2 regions of the Pseudomonas sp. HS6-2 genome follow, and region 1 is predicted to be linked to the other one. Evidence: predicted binding sites of a transcription regulator. Region 1 holds the regulator's gene; the other holds the start of a gene.

Region 1 (7,610 bases):
CACGGCAAGACGGCTCGTGCCGAAATGCTTGCCGCCGAGGCCCTGAAGATCATGGAAGACCACAAAATCAGCGCCCTGGTGGTCGTGGACAAGGACGACCGCCCGACCGGCGCCCTGAACATGCATGACCTGCTGCGCGCCGGCGTGATGTAAAGGAGAACGAATCGATGACCCAAGATCTCATGCAACGCGGCAAGGCGATCAAGCTCGCCGTTTTCGACGTCGATGGCGTGCTGACCGATGGCCGCCTGTATTTCCTTGAAGATGGCAGCGAATTCAAGACCTTCAACACCCTTGATGGCCAGGGCATCAAAATGCTCATGGCCTCGGGCGTTACCACGGCAATCATCAGCGGACGCAAGACCCCAGTGGTAGAACGCCGGGCGAAAAACCTCGGCATCCCCCACCTTTACCAAGGTCGTGAAGACAAATTGGTAGTGCTGGACGGTCTGCTCGCCGAACTGGGCCTAAGCTATGAACAGGTCGCCTACCTGGGCGACGACCTCCCCGACCTGCCGGTAATCCGCCGGGTCGGCCTGGGAATTGCCGTAGCCAACGCCGCACCATTCGTTCGCCAGCACGCCCACGGCGTAACCCAGGCACGCGGCGGCGAAGGTGCTGCACGCGAGTTCTGCGAACTGATCATGCAGGCCCAGGGCACCCTGGACGCTGCCAACGCCAACTACCTGTAAGGTTGCCCATGTTCAGCAAGAAAGCCCGCAACATTGCGTTGCTCGCGGTGATCGCCGCGGTGCTGGCAGCAGTCGGCTACTGGAATGTCAGCCCCGAGAGCTTCCTCGAAAAGCCGGTGGCCCAGGTTGACGAAAGTGCCATCGACTATTACGCGATCAACGCGCACAGCGTGCAGTTCCTGCCCGATGGCAAACTGCAATATGAAATGACTGCCGACAAGGTCGAACACCTCAAGGCCAGCGAGGTCACACTGGTGACCACACCCGACCTGCACATGTACCGCGGCACTCAGTACCCGTGGCACGTGCAGAGCGTGCGCGCCGAGGTCAACCCTGACGGCAGCGAAGTCGAACTGATCGACCAGGTGCGGATTGCCCGCACCGACGAAAAACAGCGCGATACCATCATTACCAGCTCGCGCATGACCGTATTCCCGCAGAAGCAATATGCGCAGACCGAGCAAGCCGTTAGAATCGACGGCGCCGGTGGCACAACCACAGGCAAGGGAATGAAAGCGTATTTGAAAGAAAGCAAGATCGACTTGCTCTCTAACGTAAGAGGACAGTATGAGGCTCGTTAAAACCCTCCCCCTTTTGCTCAGCCTGAGCGCAGCAGCACTGGGAAGCGCGAGCGCCTTCGCCCTGCCGAACGACCGTGACCAGCCTATTCGCATCCAGGCCGACAACGCGCACCTGGACGACAAGCAGGGCGTGGCCACCTACACCGGCGATGTGATCATCACCCAAGGCTCAATGATGATCAAAGGCAATACCGTGACCATGACCCGTGCCGCCAATGGCGACATCGACGTGGTGACCTCGGTGGGCAACCTGGCGTACTTCGAGCAGCAGCAGACCGCGGCCAAGCCCGACAAGATGAAAGGCTGGGCGGTGACCATCCAGTACCAGGCGCAGAAAGACACGGTGATCCTTACCGACCGCGCCAAGGTCGAGAACGAAGGCAACACCACCGAAGGCGAGAAGATCGTCTACAACACCAAGACCCAGGTTGCGACCGCCGGTCGTGGTGGCAACGTGACTCAACCACGTCAGCGCATCGACATGGTGATCCAGCCGAAGAAGAAGGCCGAGTAAATGGCAACCCTCAAAGCCCAGCACCTGGCCAAGAGCTACAAGGGGCGGCAAGTCGTGCGTGATGTCAGCCTGTCGATCGACAGCGGGCAGATCGTCGGCTTGCTCGGCCCCAACGGCGCCGGCAAGACCACCTGCTTCTACATGATCGTGGGGCTGGTCCAGGCAGACCAGGGGCGCGTACTGATCGACAACCTCGATGTCAGTCACCAGCCCATGCACGGCCGAGCCCGCGCCGGTATCGGCTACCTGCCGCAAGAAGCCTCGATCTTCCGCAAGCTGTCGGTGGCCGACAACATCATGGCCATTCTCGAAACCCGCAAGGACATCGATCGCGAAGGCCGGCGCAAGGAACTGGAAAGCCTGCTGCAGGAGTTCCACATCAGCCACATCCGCGACAACCTCGGCATGAGCCTTTCCGGTGGCGAACGCCGCCGCGTCGAAATTGCCCGTGCCCTGGCTACCGCACCGAAGTTCATCTTGCTGGATGAACCGTTTGCCGGTGTCGACCCGATCTCCGTGGGCGACATCAAGCAGATCATCCACCACCTCAAGGCCAAGGGTATCGGTGTCCTGATCACCGACCACAATGTCCGTGAAACCCTGGATATCTGCGAGACCGCCTACATCGTCAACGACGGTCGACTGATCGCCGAAGGCGACGCCGAAACCATCCTGGCCAACGACCTGGTCAAGGAGGTCTACCTGGGCCACGAGTTCCGACTCTGATCCCCGGGACCTGCCTGGAGCACTGGCATTAACGCCCTGTCGGGGCTTAAGTTGTTACAGTGCTCTAGGCAAACGCTACAATTTGAGGCATAAAACTTGCTTAAATTTGGCGCTCCGGCGCCCTCGTGTAGTGGATGGCGCATGCGCGCCGGCGAACAAGGTATTAAGCCCCAGCCATGAAACCATCGCTCGTCCTAAAAATGGGCCAGCAACTGACGATGACCCCGCAGTTGCAACAGGCCATCCGCCTACTTCAGCTCTCCACCTTGGACCTCCAGCAGGAAATCCAGGAAGCGCTGGAGTCCAATCCGATGCTCGAACGCCAGGAAGACGGCGACGACTTCGACAACAGCGACCCGATGGCGGACAACGCCGAAAACAAGCCGGTCGCCGAAGTCCAGGACAACAGCTTCCAGGAAAGCACCACCAGTGCCGAAACCCTGGAAGACGGTGAGTGGAGCGAGCGAATCCCCAACGAGCTTCCAGTCGACACCGCCTGGGAAGATATTTACCAGACCAGCGCCAGCAGCCTGCCGAGCAACGATGACGACGAGTGGGACTTCACCACCCGCACATCGGCCGGCGAAAGCCTGCAGAGCCACTTGCTGTGGCAGCTGAACCTGGCCCCGATGTCCGATACCGACCGCCTGATCGCCATCACCCTGATCGACAGCATCAACGGCCAGGGCTACCTGGAAGACACCCTCGAAGAAATCTGCGAAGGCTTCGACCCGGAGCTGGACATCGAACTCGACGAGGTAGAAGCGGTGCTGCACCGCATCCAGCAGTTCGAGCCGGCCGGTGTCGGCGCCCGCTCCCTGGGCGAGTGCCTGCTGCTGCAATTGCGCCAACTGCCAGCCAGCACGCCCTGGATGAGCGAAGCCAAGCGCCTGGTCACCGACTTCATCGACCTGCTCGGCAGCCGCGACTACAGCCAGCTGATGCGCCGCATGAAGCTCAAGGAAGACGAACTGCGCCAGGTGATCGAGCTGGTACAGAGTCTCAACCCGCGCCCAGGTTCGCAAATCGAGTCGAGCGAACCGGAATACGTGGTGCCCGACGTGATCGTGCGCAAGGACAGCGACCGCTGGCTGGTCGAGCTGAACCAGGAAGCGATCCCGCGCCTGCGGGTCAACCCGCAGTACGCCGGCTTCGTTCGCCGCGCCGATACCAGCGCCGACAACACCTTCATGCGTAACCAGCTGCAAGAGGCACGCTGGTTCATCAAGAGCCTGCAAAGCCGCAACGAAACGCTGATGAAGGTCGCCACGCAGATCGTCGAGCATCAACGCGGCTTCCTCGACCATGGCGACGAAGCGATGAAGCCGCTGGTCCTGCATGACATCGCCGAAGCGGTGGGCATGCACGAGTCGACCATTTCGCGGGTGACCACGCAGAAATACATGCATACCCCGCGTGGCATCTACGAACTGAAATACTTTTTCTCCAGCCACGTCAGCACTGCCGAAGGCGGAGAATGCTCGTCTACGGCGATCCGCGCGATCATCAAGAAACTGGTTGCCGCGGAAAATCAGAAAAAGCCATTGAGTGACAGCAAGATCGCTGGTTTACTGGAGGCACAAGGCATCCAGGTAGCCCGTCGCACCGTCGCCAAGTACCGCGAGTCCCTCGGCATCGCACCGTCGAGCGAGCGCAAGCGACTGATGTAGCCCCTGGATGTGCCACAGCGTTTGTGGGGCAGGTGCAAGACCTGCCTCTTTATGCACGGGCAACAAAGGAGAAGCTGTATGCAAGTCAATATCAGTGGACAGCATGTAGAAGTCACCCAGCCACTGCGCGATTATGTGCTTGAAAAGCTCGCTCGCGTGGAAAGTCACTTCGACAAGATCACCAACGTGCAGGTCATCATGAAAGTCGAGAAGCTGCAGCAGAAGGTCGAGGCGACCCTGCAGATTCCAGGCGGTGAAGTGGTTGCCAACGCGGAACACGAAGACATGTATGCAGCGATCGACGCCTTGGCCGACAAGCTCGACCGCCAACTGAAAAAACACAAGGAAAAACAGCAAAGCCTGCTGCAAGGTGCAGCCGCCCGCTGATCCCTCTCATCCATGATCCGACTTGAAACCATCCTGACCCCCGGCCGTTCCCTGGTGAACGTGCCGGGCGGCAGCAAGAAGCGCGCCCTGGAAAAGGTCGCTAACCTGATTGCCGAGCAAGTACCCGGGCTTGCGATGCAAGACGTCTTCGAAAAGCTCATCGCTCGCGAAAAACTGGGCTCGACCGGCTTTGGCAATGGCATTGCCATTCCCCACTGCCGACTTGAAGGCTGCTCTGCCCCGGTAAGTGCGCTGTTGCACCTGGACGCGCCGATCGACTACGACGCCATCGATGGCGCCCCGGTGGATCTGCTGTTCGTCCTGCTGGTGCCAGAGGCGGCCACCGATGCCCATCTTGAACTGCTGCGCCAGATCGCCAGCATGCTTGATCGCAAGGAGGTCCGCGATAGCCTGCGTGCCGCCGGTAGCAGTGAAGCCCTGTACCAGGTTGTCCTGGACGCCCAGAACGAGCACTGAACATGCGCCTGATCATCGTCAGCGGCCGGTCCGGCTCCGGCAAGAGCACCGCCCTCGATGTACTGGAAGACAACGGTTTCTACGTCATTGACAATCTGCCAGCGGGGCTGCTGCCACAGCTGGCAGAGAACGCGCTGATGAACACCGAGCTTTTGCAGCCAAGGGTGGCGGTCAGTATTGATGCACGCAACTTGCCGAGCCACCTATCACGCTTTCCCGAACTGCTCGAGGAGGCCCGTGCACGCCACATCCAGTGTGACGTGCTTTATCTTGATGCCGACGAGGACACGCTGCTCAAGCGCTTCTCGGAAACCCGCCGTCGCCACCCGCTGACCAATGCCGACCGCTCGCTGGCAGAAGCGATCCGGGTTGAAAGCGAACTGCTGGGGCCAATTGCCGACCTTGCCGACCTGAAAATCGACACCACCAGCCTCAACCTCTACCAGCTGCGCGATTCGATCAAGCTGCGCTTGCTCAATCAGCCTGAGCCCGGCACCGCATTCCTGGTCGAGTCGTTCGGCTTCAAGCGCGGGATGCCGGTCGATGCCGACCTGGTGTTCGACGTACGCTGCCTGCCCAACCCGTACTGGAAACCGGAGCTGCGCGAACATTCCGGCCTGGAGCAGCCAGTCATCGACTACCTCGCCGCACAGCCGGACGTCGAAGAAATGTTCAACGACATTTCCAGCTACCTGCTCAAATGGCTGCCACGCTTTGCTGCCAGCAACCGCGCCTATGTCACCATCGCCATAGGCTGCACAGGCGGCCACCACCGCTCGGTCTACATTACCGAACGCCTCGGCCAGCTGTTGCAGCAATCCCTGAAAAACGTCCAGGTTCGCCACCGCGACCTCTAGCCCACAGGATCCACCGCACGATGCCCGCCCGCGAAATCACCATCATCAACAAGCTGGGCCTGCATGCCCGGGCGGCAGCCAAGTTCGTCGGCGTGGCCGGCAAATACCCCTGCCAGGTCCGCGTCGGCCGCGCACCCGACAAGATGGTGGACGGCAAAAGCATCATGGCGGTGATGATGCTGGCGGCGGGCAAGGGCACCCAGGTGCACCTGCTGACCGAGGGCGAGCAGGACACCGACGCCCTGGAAGCGCTGGTGGCGTTGATCAACAACTACTTCGACGAAGGCGAGTAATCCCTGACCTGTAACATCCCCTGCCAATTGTCAGGGTGAAGTCTTGCGCGATTGCCTTTATACCTATATAGGTATAGATTGAGGTCGCACCTGAAGCTCATTCTCGAGGAGAGAAACATGATTGAGATCGAAGAAAGCAGCGGCAGCGTCTATAGCGACCTTGGCAGTGAAAATGCCAGCGAGATGCTGGTAAAGGCGCATCTCGCCAGCAAGATTTGCAGCATCATCAAGGCCCGTCATATGACCCAGGTGCAAGCATCGGCAGTCCTTGGCCTTCCGCAACCTAAGGTTTCCGACATGATGCGCGGCAAATTTCGCGGTATCAGTGAAACCAAGATGATTGATTGCCTGGCACGGCTCGGCCGCGATGTACAAATCGTGGTGAAAGCCGCTCCTCGCTCCCGGCGTGAAGGTCGGGTGGAAGTTATCTTCGCCTGAACCCACCCAAGGTACCCCGTTCGTCTTCATTCAAGACATTGCCGTATCCATCACCATCATCAAGCAAAAGCCGATGCACAGCCCCAGGCTGGCCAAGCGGTGATTCCCGTTGCTGCGCGACTCGGGAATGATTTCCTGGGTCACCACCAGCAGCATCGCCCCGGCCGCGCAGGCCAGGCCCACCGGCAGCAGCAACTCTGCCATGTTCACCAGCCAGGCACAGATCACCGCAGCCAGTGGCTCGACCAGGCCAGAGGCGGCACCGATCAGGAACGCCTTGAACCGTGGCATTCCCGCGCCTGCCAACACCAGGGCTATCACAAGTCCCTCAGGCACATCCTGCAAGGCGATGCCCATGGCCAGGCTATCAGCGTCGGCCATGCCACCGCCGGCAGACACTCCGATGGCCATGCCTTCGGGAATGTTGTGGGCGATGATGGCAATCACGAACAACCAGATCCTTGCAGCGATCACCGGCTGATTTTCGGTGCCTACCAGCACTTCCGGTGAAGCACCGGAAACCTTGAGGTCGACCAGAAACAGGCACAGGGCGCCGAGCATCAGGCCGAAGCTGATCAAGCCTCCGGCGCCCCAAGGGCTGAAACCGACGGCCTGGGCGGCATCCAGCCCAGGGATGATCAGCGAGAACGCCGTGGCCGCCAGCATCACCCCCGCCCCGAAGCCCAGCAAGGTATCGGCCAAGGCCACCGGCATGTTGCGAATCACCAGCACCGGTACTGCGCCCAGCGCCGTACCCAATGCGCACAGTACGCCCCCCTCCAGGGCACGCAACATGCGCGGTTCCAGGTCCAGCCAGGCAATGCCACGGGCCAGCAGCAGCGCTGTGCCGGCCAGCAGGAGCAAGGTTCCCAGCGCTAACCGGAACAGGCGCACACTGCTGACAGACATCACCTCAGAGTGCATACCGGTCCGACTCAATTCAGGGCTTCGTGATAGCGGCGAGCCACTTCCGCC
Region 2 (7,610 bases), 690 kb from region 1:
TTGCCCAGTTCGAACAGCAATGTTGCCTGGAGCATGTCCAGGCGCGGACGTAGTTCGTCGGCGAGGTCCCGAGCTTGCTGAGGGGGCCGCTTCCCCAGTGCCGTCCAGCGGTCGATCAGTCCGTACTGGACCATCTTGTTGGCTTCGATCTGGTCGGCAAAAAAGGCCGCTGCCCGTTCGGGAGGCAGGCCGTAGTCATGCGCTGCAGCTTGAACCTGCTGCAGAACCTCTTGCTCTCGCATGGGTGCCTCGACTGGCACGCTATTGTCCCATTTATGCACGGCCACGGCGTAGGCAAGGTCCAGCCGCTGTCCGATTGCTGCGAGCAACGGCTTGAGTTCAGGTTGTGAAGGGGAACTGCAACCGAAAAGCGTAATGACGAAGCAAAGCACGAACGGCAGGGGGCGCATGGCAATCTCCTTATTGTCGGAGATTTGATTGTGCGCAGTCAGGTAAGCCTTGCTTGTAGGAAGTATCTGAAAGCGATGGGCGTAAAACAAAAAACGGCCTTCAGAAGAAGGCCGTTTTCGATGATTCAGATTGGCGCCAGGCGCCAATCAGATCAGCAGCTGTAGTACAGCTCGTATTCCAGCGGATGCACGAAGGTGCGGACCTTGATTTCTTCTTCGCTCTTCAGCTCGATGAAGGCATCGATGAAGTCGTCGGAGAACACGCCGCCCTTGGTCAGGAACGCACGGCCTTTATCCAGCTCTTCCAGAGCCTCTTTCAGGCTGCCGCAGACTTGCGGGATGTCCTTGGCTTCTTCTGGCGGCAGGTCGTACAGGTTCTTGTCGGCAGCATCGCCTGGGTGGATCTTGTTCTGGATGCCGTCCAGGCCAGCCATCAGCAGGGCCGCGAAGGCCAGGTACGGGTTGGCCGATGGGTCCGGGAAGCGTGCTTCGATACGGCGTGCTTTCGGGCTGCCGACGTAAGGAATACGGATCGAGGCGGAACGGTTGCGAGCCGAGTAGGCCAGCATTACCGGTGCTTCGAAGCCTGGGACCAGACGCTTGTACGAGTTGGTCGACGGGTTGGTGAAGCCGTTCAGGGCCTTACCGTGCTTGATGATGCCGCCGATGAAGTACAGGGCGGTGTCGGACAGGCCGGCATAGCCTTCGCCCGAGAAGGTGTTCTTGCCGTCTTTCCAGATCGACATGTGCACGTGCATGCCCGAGCCGTTGTCGCCGTACAGTGGCTTCGGCATGAAGGTGGCGGTACGGCCGTAAGCGTCGGCAACGTTGTGCACGACGTATTTCAGGGCCTGTACTTCGTCAGCTTTCTTCACCAGGGTGTTGAACTTGACGCCGATTTCGTTCTGGCCGGCAGTCGCCACTTCGTGGTGGTGAACTTCAACGGTCTGGCCCATTTCTTCCAGAGCGTTGCACATGGCGGTACGGATTTCGTGGTCGTGGTCGAACGGCGGAACCGGGAAGTAGCCGCCTTTCACGCCTGGACGGTGGCCTTTGTTGCCGCCTTCCACGTCCGCGTCGGACATCCACGAGCCTTGCTCGGAGAAGATCTTGAACATCGAGCCGGAGATGTCCGACTTGAACTTCACTTCGTCGAAGATGAAGAACTCTGGCTCTGGGCCAGCGAAGACGGTGTCACCGATGCCGGTGCTCTTCAGGTACTCTTCGGCGCGCTTGGCGATCGCACGTGGGTCGCGATCGTAGCCTTGCATGCTCGACGGGTCGACGATGTCGCAGGTGATGATCAGGGTCGGTTCTTCGGTGAACGGGTCCAGAACGGCGGTCTCGTCAACCGGCATCAGGATCATGTCGGAAGCTTCGATGCCTTTCCAGCCAGCGATGGAGGAGCCGTCGAACATCTTGCCGACTTCGAAGAAGTCTTCGTCCAGGCCATCACGCGCCGGCATGGTCACGTGATGCTGCACGCCCTTGGTGTCCGTGAAACGCAGATCAATCCACTTGACGTCATGATCTTTGATGAGTTGAACCGACTTCGACATGTTGTCCTCCGGAGGGTCTAGAGCGCGGTGGGCCGCTGCTCTGGAAAAAGGGTGTTGCCGGGCGCGGATAGTCGGCCAAGCGTACCTGCCTCACAAGGGAGCAAATTGCATGCCAGTGCCCGAAAATGGCGAGGGCGAGATAAAAAGAGGCGTTTGTGGGCATTTGCTGGGGTGGTAGCGGGAAAAAGCGCACCCTTAGGAGGCATCATTCAAGTGCTGGGCACCAAGTTGGTGCAAGTCATCAAGACTGTGCTTTCTTCGAGGGCCTCTTCGCGGCTAAACATGCTCCCACAAGGGCCACGCCAGGCTTGAGGCTTGCGCGGGCCCTGTGGGAGCGGGTTCACCCGGGAAAGGGTCGGAGCAGGCGGCACAAAAACCGGCTTCTGCATTTATCTCAAAGCTTCTGATCAAAAGTTGGTCAAATCCTGAGCAATTTCCGCTATAATTCGCGCCCCTCATTTTCGGCAGGCCCTGCGCGCGCTGTTAACCCAATGAAACTTATCGTCAAAGTCTTCCCAGAAATCACCATCAAGAGCCGGCCGGTGCGCAAGCGCTTCATCCGTCAGCTCGGCAAGAACATCCGCAACGTGCTCAAGGATCTCGATCCTGAGCTCGCGGTCGATGGTGTCTGGGACAATCTCGAGGTGGTCACCCGCGTCGAGGACGAGAAGCTCCAGCGCGAAATGATCGAGCGCCTCACCTGCACCCCGGGCATCACCCACTTCCTGCAGGTCGATGAGTACCCACTGGGTGACTTCGACGACATCGTCGCCAAGTGCAAGCACCACTTCGGTCACCTGCTGGCCGGCAAGCGCTTCTCGGTGCGCTGCAAGCGCGGCGGCCATCACGACTTCACCTCGATGGACGTCGACCGCTACGTCGGCAGCCAGCTGCGCCAGCAGTGCGGCGCCGCCGGCATCGACCTGAAGACGCCTGAAGTCGTGGTGCGCATGGAGATCCGTGATCAGCGCCTGTACGTGATCCACAACCAGCACAACGGCATTGGCGGCTACCCGCTGGGTGCCCTGGAGCAGACCCTGGTGCTGATGTCCGGTGGTTTCGACTCCACCGTGGCGGCTTACCAGATGATGCGCCGCGGCCTGATGACCCACTTCTGCTTCTTCAACCTCGGCGGCCGTGCCCACGAGCTGGGCGTGATGGAAGTGGCCCACTACCTGTGGAAAAAGTACGGCAGCAGCCAGCGCGTACTGTTCATCAGTGTGCCGTTCGAAGAAGTGGTTGGCGAGATCCTCAACAAAGTCGACAACAGCTACATGGGCGTGACCCTCAAGCGCATGATGCTGCGCGGTGCCGCGCACATGGCCGACCGCCTGCAGATCGACGCGTTGGTTACCGGCGAGGCGATCTCCCAGGTCTCCAGCCAGACCCTGCCTAACCTGTCGATCATCGACTCGGCCACCGACAAGCTGGTACTGCGCCCGTTGCTGGCCAGCCACAAGCAGGACATCATCGACCAGGCCACCGAAATCGGCACCGCCGACTTCGCCAAGCACATGCCGGAATACTGCGGAGTGATCTCGGTGAACCCGACCACCCATGCCAAGCGTCACCGCATGGAGCACGAAGAAAAGCAGTTCGACATGGCCGTGCTGGAGCGCGCCCTGGAGCGCGCCAAGTTCATCTCCATCGACCACGTGATCGACGAGCTGGGCAAGGACATCGAAGTCGAGGAAGTAGCCGAGGCGCTGCCAGGCCAGATCGTCATCGACATTCGTCACCCCGATGCCCAGGAAGACGAACCACTGGCCCTGGAAGGTATCGAAGTCCAGGCCATGCCGTTCTATGCGATCAACAGCAAGTTCAAGCACCTGGACCCTACGCGCCAGTACTTGCTGTATTGCGACAAAGGTGTGATGAGCCGTTTGCACGCACACCACCTGCTCAGTGAGGGACATGCCAATGTGCGTGTTTATCGTCCGGCATAAGACGCCAGGGCTGTATGGCGGCAGCATCCGCCATCGCCCTCCCGACCATCGGGCCCGCTGAGCCTAAAAGCGTACATATTCGCCACCTACACTAGGTGGCAACCGAATCCTCTGATCGAGATACAGTTGTGATCGAAAATCTGCGTAACATCGCCATCATCGCCCACGTTGACCATGGTAAAACCACCCTGGTCGACAAACTCCTGCGTCAGTCCGGCACTCTGGAGCGTAACGAGCTCAACGACGAGCGCGTCATGGACTCCAACGACCAGGAAAAAGAGCGCGGTATTACCATTCTGGCGAAAAACACCGCCATTAACTGGAACGGCTACCACATCAACATCGTCGACACCCCCGGCCACGCCGACTTCGGTGGCGAGGTTGAGCGTGTAATGTCGATGGTCGACTCCGTGCTGCTGCTGGTCGACGCCCAGGACGGCCCGATGCCGCAAACCCGCTTCGTGACCAAGAAGGCTTTCGAAGCCGGCCTGAAGCCGATCGTCGTGATCAACAAAGTCGACCGTCCGGGCGCGCGTCCTGACTGGGTTCTGGACCAGATCTTCGACCTGTTCGACAACCTCGGTGCCACCGACGAACAGCTGGACTTCAAAGTCGTCTACGCCTCGGCCCTGAACGGCATTGCCGGTCTGGACCACACCGCCATGGGCGAAGACATGACCGCCCTGTACCAGTCGATCGTCGACAACGTACCGGCGCCGGACGTTGACCGTGACGGTTCGTTCCAGATGCAGATCTCCGCACTGGACTACAACAGCTTCCTCGGCGTTATCGGCGTTGGCCGTATCGCCCGTGGCCGCGTCAAGCCGAACACCCCGGTTGTCGCCATCGACACCAACGGCAAGAAGCGTAACGGTCGTATCCTGAAGCTGATGGGTCACCACGGCCTGCACCGCGTCGACGTCGAAGAAGCCCAGGCTGGCGACATCGTCTGCATCAGCGGTTTCGACGAGCTGTTCATCTCCGACACCCTGTGCGCTCCGGACGCCGTAGAGGCGATGAAGCCGCTGACCGTTGACGAGCCAACCGTTTCGATGACCTTCCAGGTCAACGACTCGCCGTTCTGCGGTAAAGAAGGCAAGTTCGTCACCAGCCGTAACATCAAGGACCGTCTGGATAAGGAGCTGCTGTACAACGTTGCTCTGCGCGTTCAGGAAACCGATTCCCCTGACAAGTTCAAGGTATCGGGCCGTGGTGAGCTGCACCTGTCCGTACTGATCGAAACCATGCGCCGTGAAGGCTTCGAGATGGCCGTAGGCCGTCCTGAAGTGATCATCCGCGAAGTCGACGGCGTGAAGCAGGAACCGTTCGAGAACGTCACCATCGACATCCCTGAAGAATCCCAGGGCAAGGTCATGGAAGAGATGGGTCTGCGTAAAGGCGACCTGACCAACATGGTGCCGGATGGCAAGGGCCGTGTGCGCCTGGAGTACAACATTCCAGCCCGTGGTCTGATCGGTTTCCGTAACCAGTTCCTGACCCTGACCAACGGTGCAGGCATCCTGACCTCGATCTTCGACCGCTACGACACCATGAAGTCGGGCCAGATGTCCGGCCGTCTGAACGGTGTTCTGGTTTCGGTTGAAACCGGCAAGGCACTGACCTACTCGCTGGAAACCCTGCAGGCTCGCGGCAAGCTGTTCGTTGAGCACGGCCAGGAGATCTACAACGGTCAGATCATCGGCCTGAACAGCCGTGACAACGACCTGGGCGTGAACCCGACCAAAGGCAAGAAGCTCGACAACATGCGTGCTTCGGGCAAAGATGAAGTCATCGCCCTGGTTCCGCCAGTTCGCCACACTCTGGAACAGGCTCTGGAATTCATCCAGGACGACGAGCTGTGCGAAGTCACGCCTAAGTCGATCCGTCTGCGCAAGAAGATCCTGGACGAAGGCGAGCGTACCCGCGCTGCCAAGAAAGCTAAGAACTGAGTTAGCTCAGGCTGAATGAAAACGCCCCCGGTCGAAAGGCCGGGGGCGTTTTTGTTTGTGAGACGCAATTTGTAGTCTATGTCTCTAGCAGGTGTAGGGAGCTTCTTTCAGACGCGTTCACGCCTTGTGTGCGGTTGTAGGGCCGCCTAGCGTGACGTGCTTTCTCCAGAAGGAAGCACGCCCATGAAGTACCGATTTGCGCTTGCCATCCCCTGCCTGATGGCCAGTTTCCATGCCAGAGCTCTGCAGGACTGTAGCGGCCTGCGCCCGCAGGAAGTCGTTCACTGCCACATCGGCAATGTGCGCCAGAAGCCTCTGGAGGCCGTACTGCTCGAACAGGCCTCTGAACCTGGCTACGATTTCCGTCGCCTGCAGATGGTTTCGCAGGTGTGGGACCCGGTCCCGGTGGTTGAACCACGTCGTTGGGAGCACGATGTCGAATTGCACGTGCCGCGCAATGCAGTGCCCGGCAAAGCCTTGCTGGTGGTGAACAACGGCATAAGGCACGGGCCGGCGCAGAGCCCGGACTATACCCGCGAAGCATTGCGCGAAGTGGCTCTAAAGTCGCATATGGCCGTGGTCATGATCAGCGATGCGCCCAACCAGTACGTGACCTTCGGTGATGTCGAGAAGCCCCTGCGCGAGGATGACGCCGTGGCGCATACCTGGGCACATTCGCTGCGCGGTGCCGCGCCGGAACTACCACTGCATGTGCCGATGGCTGCGGCGGCGAGCCGGGCGATGGACCTGGCCGTGCTGGAACTGGGTAAGCAAGGGCTCACGGTGGACAGTTTCATCATCACGGGTGCCTCCAAGCGTGGCTGGAGCGCGTGGCTCACGGCGCTGGCCGATGAGCGGGTGATGGCCATCGTGCCTGCCGTAATCGACGTGGCGGACACCTCGGACATGCTGGCTGGATTGCGCAAGCGCTATGGCGGTCACTGGCCCTTGGCACTGGGCTCCTACCAGCAGGCCGGTGTGCTGCAACAACTGGGCACCCCGGCATTCGAGCGGCTGATGGCGCTGGTGGACCCGATGCAGTACCTGAACGAGGAGGGGCAGCGCCTGGCGATTCCCAAGTACCTGGTGTCTGCCAGCGGCGATGATTTCTTCGTGCCCGACCCCGTCACCGATTATCAGCAACGCCTGCCAGGCCAGACCAGCCTTAGAGTGTTGCCGAACTCGGACCACGGCGGGGTGCGTCAGCAGGTGGTCAGCACCCTGGTGCCGGCGGTAACGCGCCTGCGCGATGGTAAACCCCTGCCGAGCGTGCAGGTGTCAGAGGGCGGGCAGCCCGGGCAGATGGCTGTCGACTTCTCCGAGCCGCCCGTGGCAGTGAGGGTATGGACGGCAAGCAACAGCCAGGATCGGGACTTCCGCTATGCCTGCGGGGTGCGCTACCAGTCCGAGACACTGGTGCCTCAGCAGCACTTCACCCTGCAACGCACGGCGCCAGCGACGGGGTGGCAGGCGCAGTTCGTCGAGGCGAAGTTCGCTGATGGCTTCATCGCCACCAGCCCGGTCAGCGTGCTGCCGCAGACATATCCCGCGCATCAGCCGACGGATCACGGCGGTGCTTGCCGCAGCTTCCTGGCGGGCGGTGCGTGAGCAGCAGGCTCAGTGCGGCATGCCCAGTTCGGCGTCGTCCAGCAGGGCCTTGGCCAATGCACTGAGGTAGTGCGCGGCCCAGATCAGTTGCGGGTCATTGTCCATGACGGCGGTCAGGGTCAGGTCGCGCACGCAACC

The links. The regulator sigma-54, encoded in region 1, starts transcription at its own class of promoters, with help from an activator protein. The targets are predictions, from matches to a motif close to ANTGGCATNNANNTTGCTNT.
Region 2: glnA (type I glutamate--ammonia ligase) is a predicted target of sigma-54. The motif match lies at 2,067-2,086, and genes of this name have one in related genera.

The regions. Positions count from the first base shown of each region.
Region 1 is NZ_CM143906.1:1,095,686-1,103,295, reverse strand. Features, by position in the region: gene ACOKS3_RS05085 (KpsF/GutQ family sugar-phosphate isomerase) at 1-153, shown strand, start outside; gene ACOKS3_RS05080 (KdsC family phosphatase) at 168-692, shown strand; gene lptC (LPS export ABC transporter periplasmic protein LptC) at 701-1,273, shown strand; gene lptA (lipopolysaccharide transport periplasmic protein LptA) at 1,260-1,787, shown strand; gene lptB (LPS export ABC transporter ATP-binding protein) at 1,788-2,513, shown strand; gene ACOKS3_RS05060 (RNA polymerase factor sigma-54) at 2,690-4,183, shown strand; gene hpf (ribosome hibernation-promoting factor, HPF/YfiA family) at 4,262-4,570, shown strand; gene ptsN (PTS IIA-like nitrogen regulatory protein PtsN) at 4,583-5,047, shown strand; gene rapZ (RNase adapter RapZ) at 5,050-5,904, shown strand; gene ACOKS3_RS05040 (HPr family phosphocarrier protein) at 5,925-6,197, shown strand; gene ACOKS3_RS05035 (helix-turn-helix domain-containing protein) at 6,315-6,635, shown strand; gene ACOKS3_RS05030 (ZIP family metal transporter) at 6,666-7,559, opposite strand; gene ACOKS3_RS05025 (superoxide dismutase) at 7,571-7,610, opposite strand, start outside.
Region 2 is NZ_CM143906.1:406,710-414,319, forward strand. Features, by position in the region: gene ACOKS3_RS01875 (chorismate mutase) at 1-410, opposite strand, end outside; gene glnA (type I glutamate--ammonia ligase) at 563-1,969, opposite strand; gene thiI (tRNA uracil 4-sulfurtransferase ThiI) at 2,461-3,915, shown strand; gene typA (translational GTPase TypA) at 4,044-5,864, shown strand; gene ACOKS3_RS01895 (PhoPQ-activated pathogenicity-related family protein) at 6,048-7,472, shown strand; gene ACOKS3_RS01900 (DUF3077 domain-containing protein) at 7,482-7,610, opposite strand, start outside.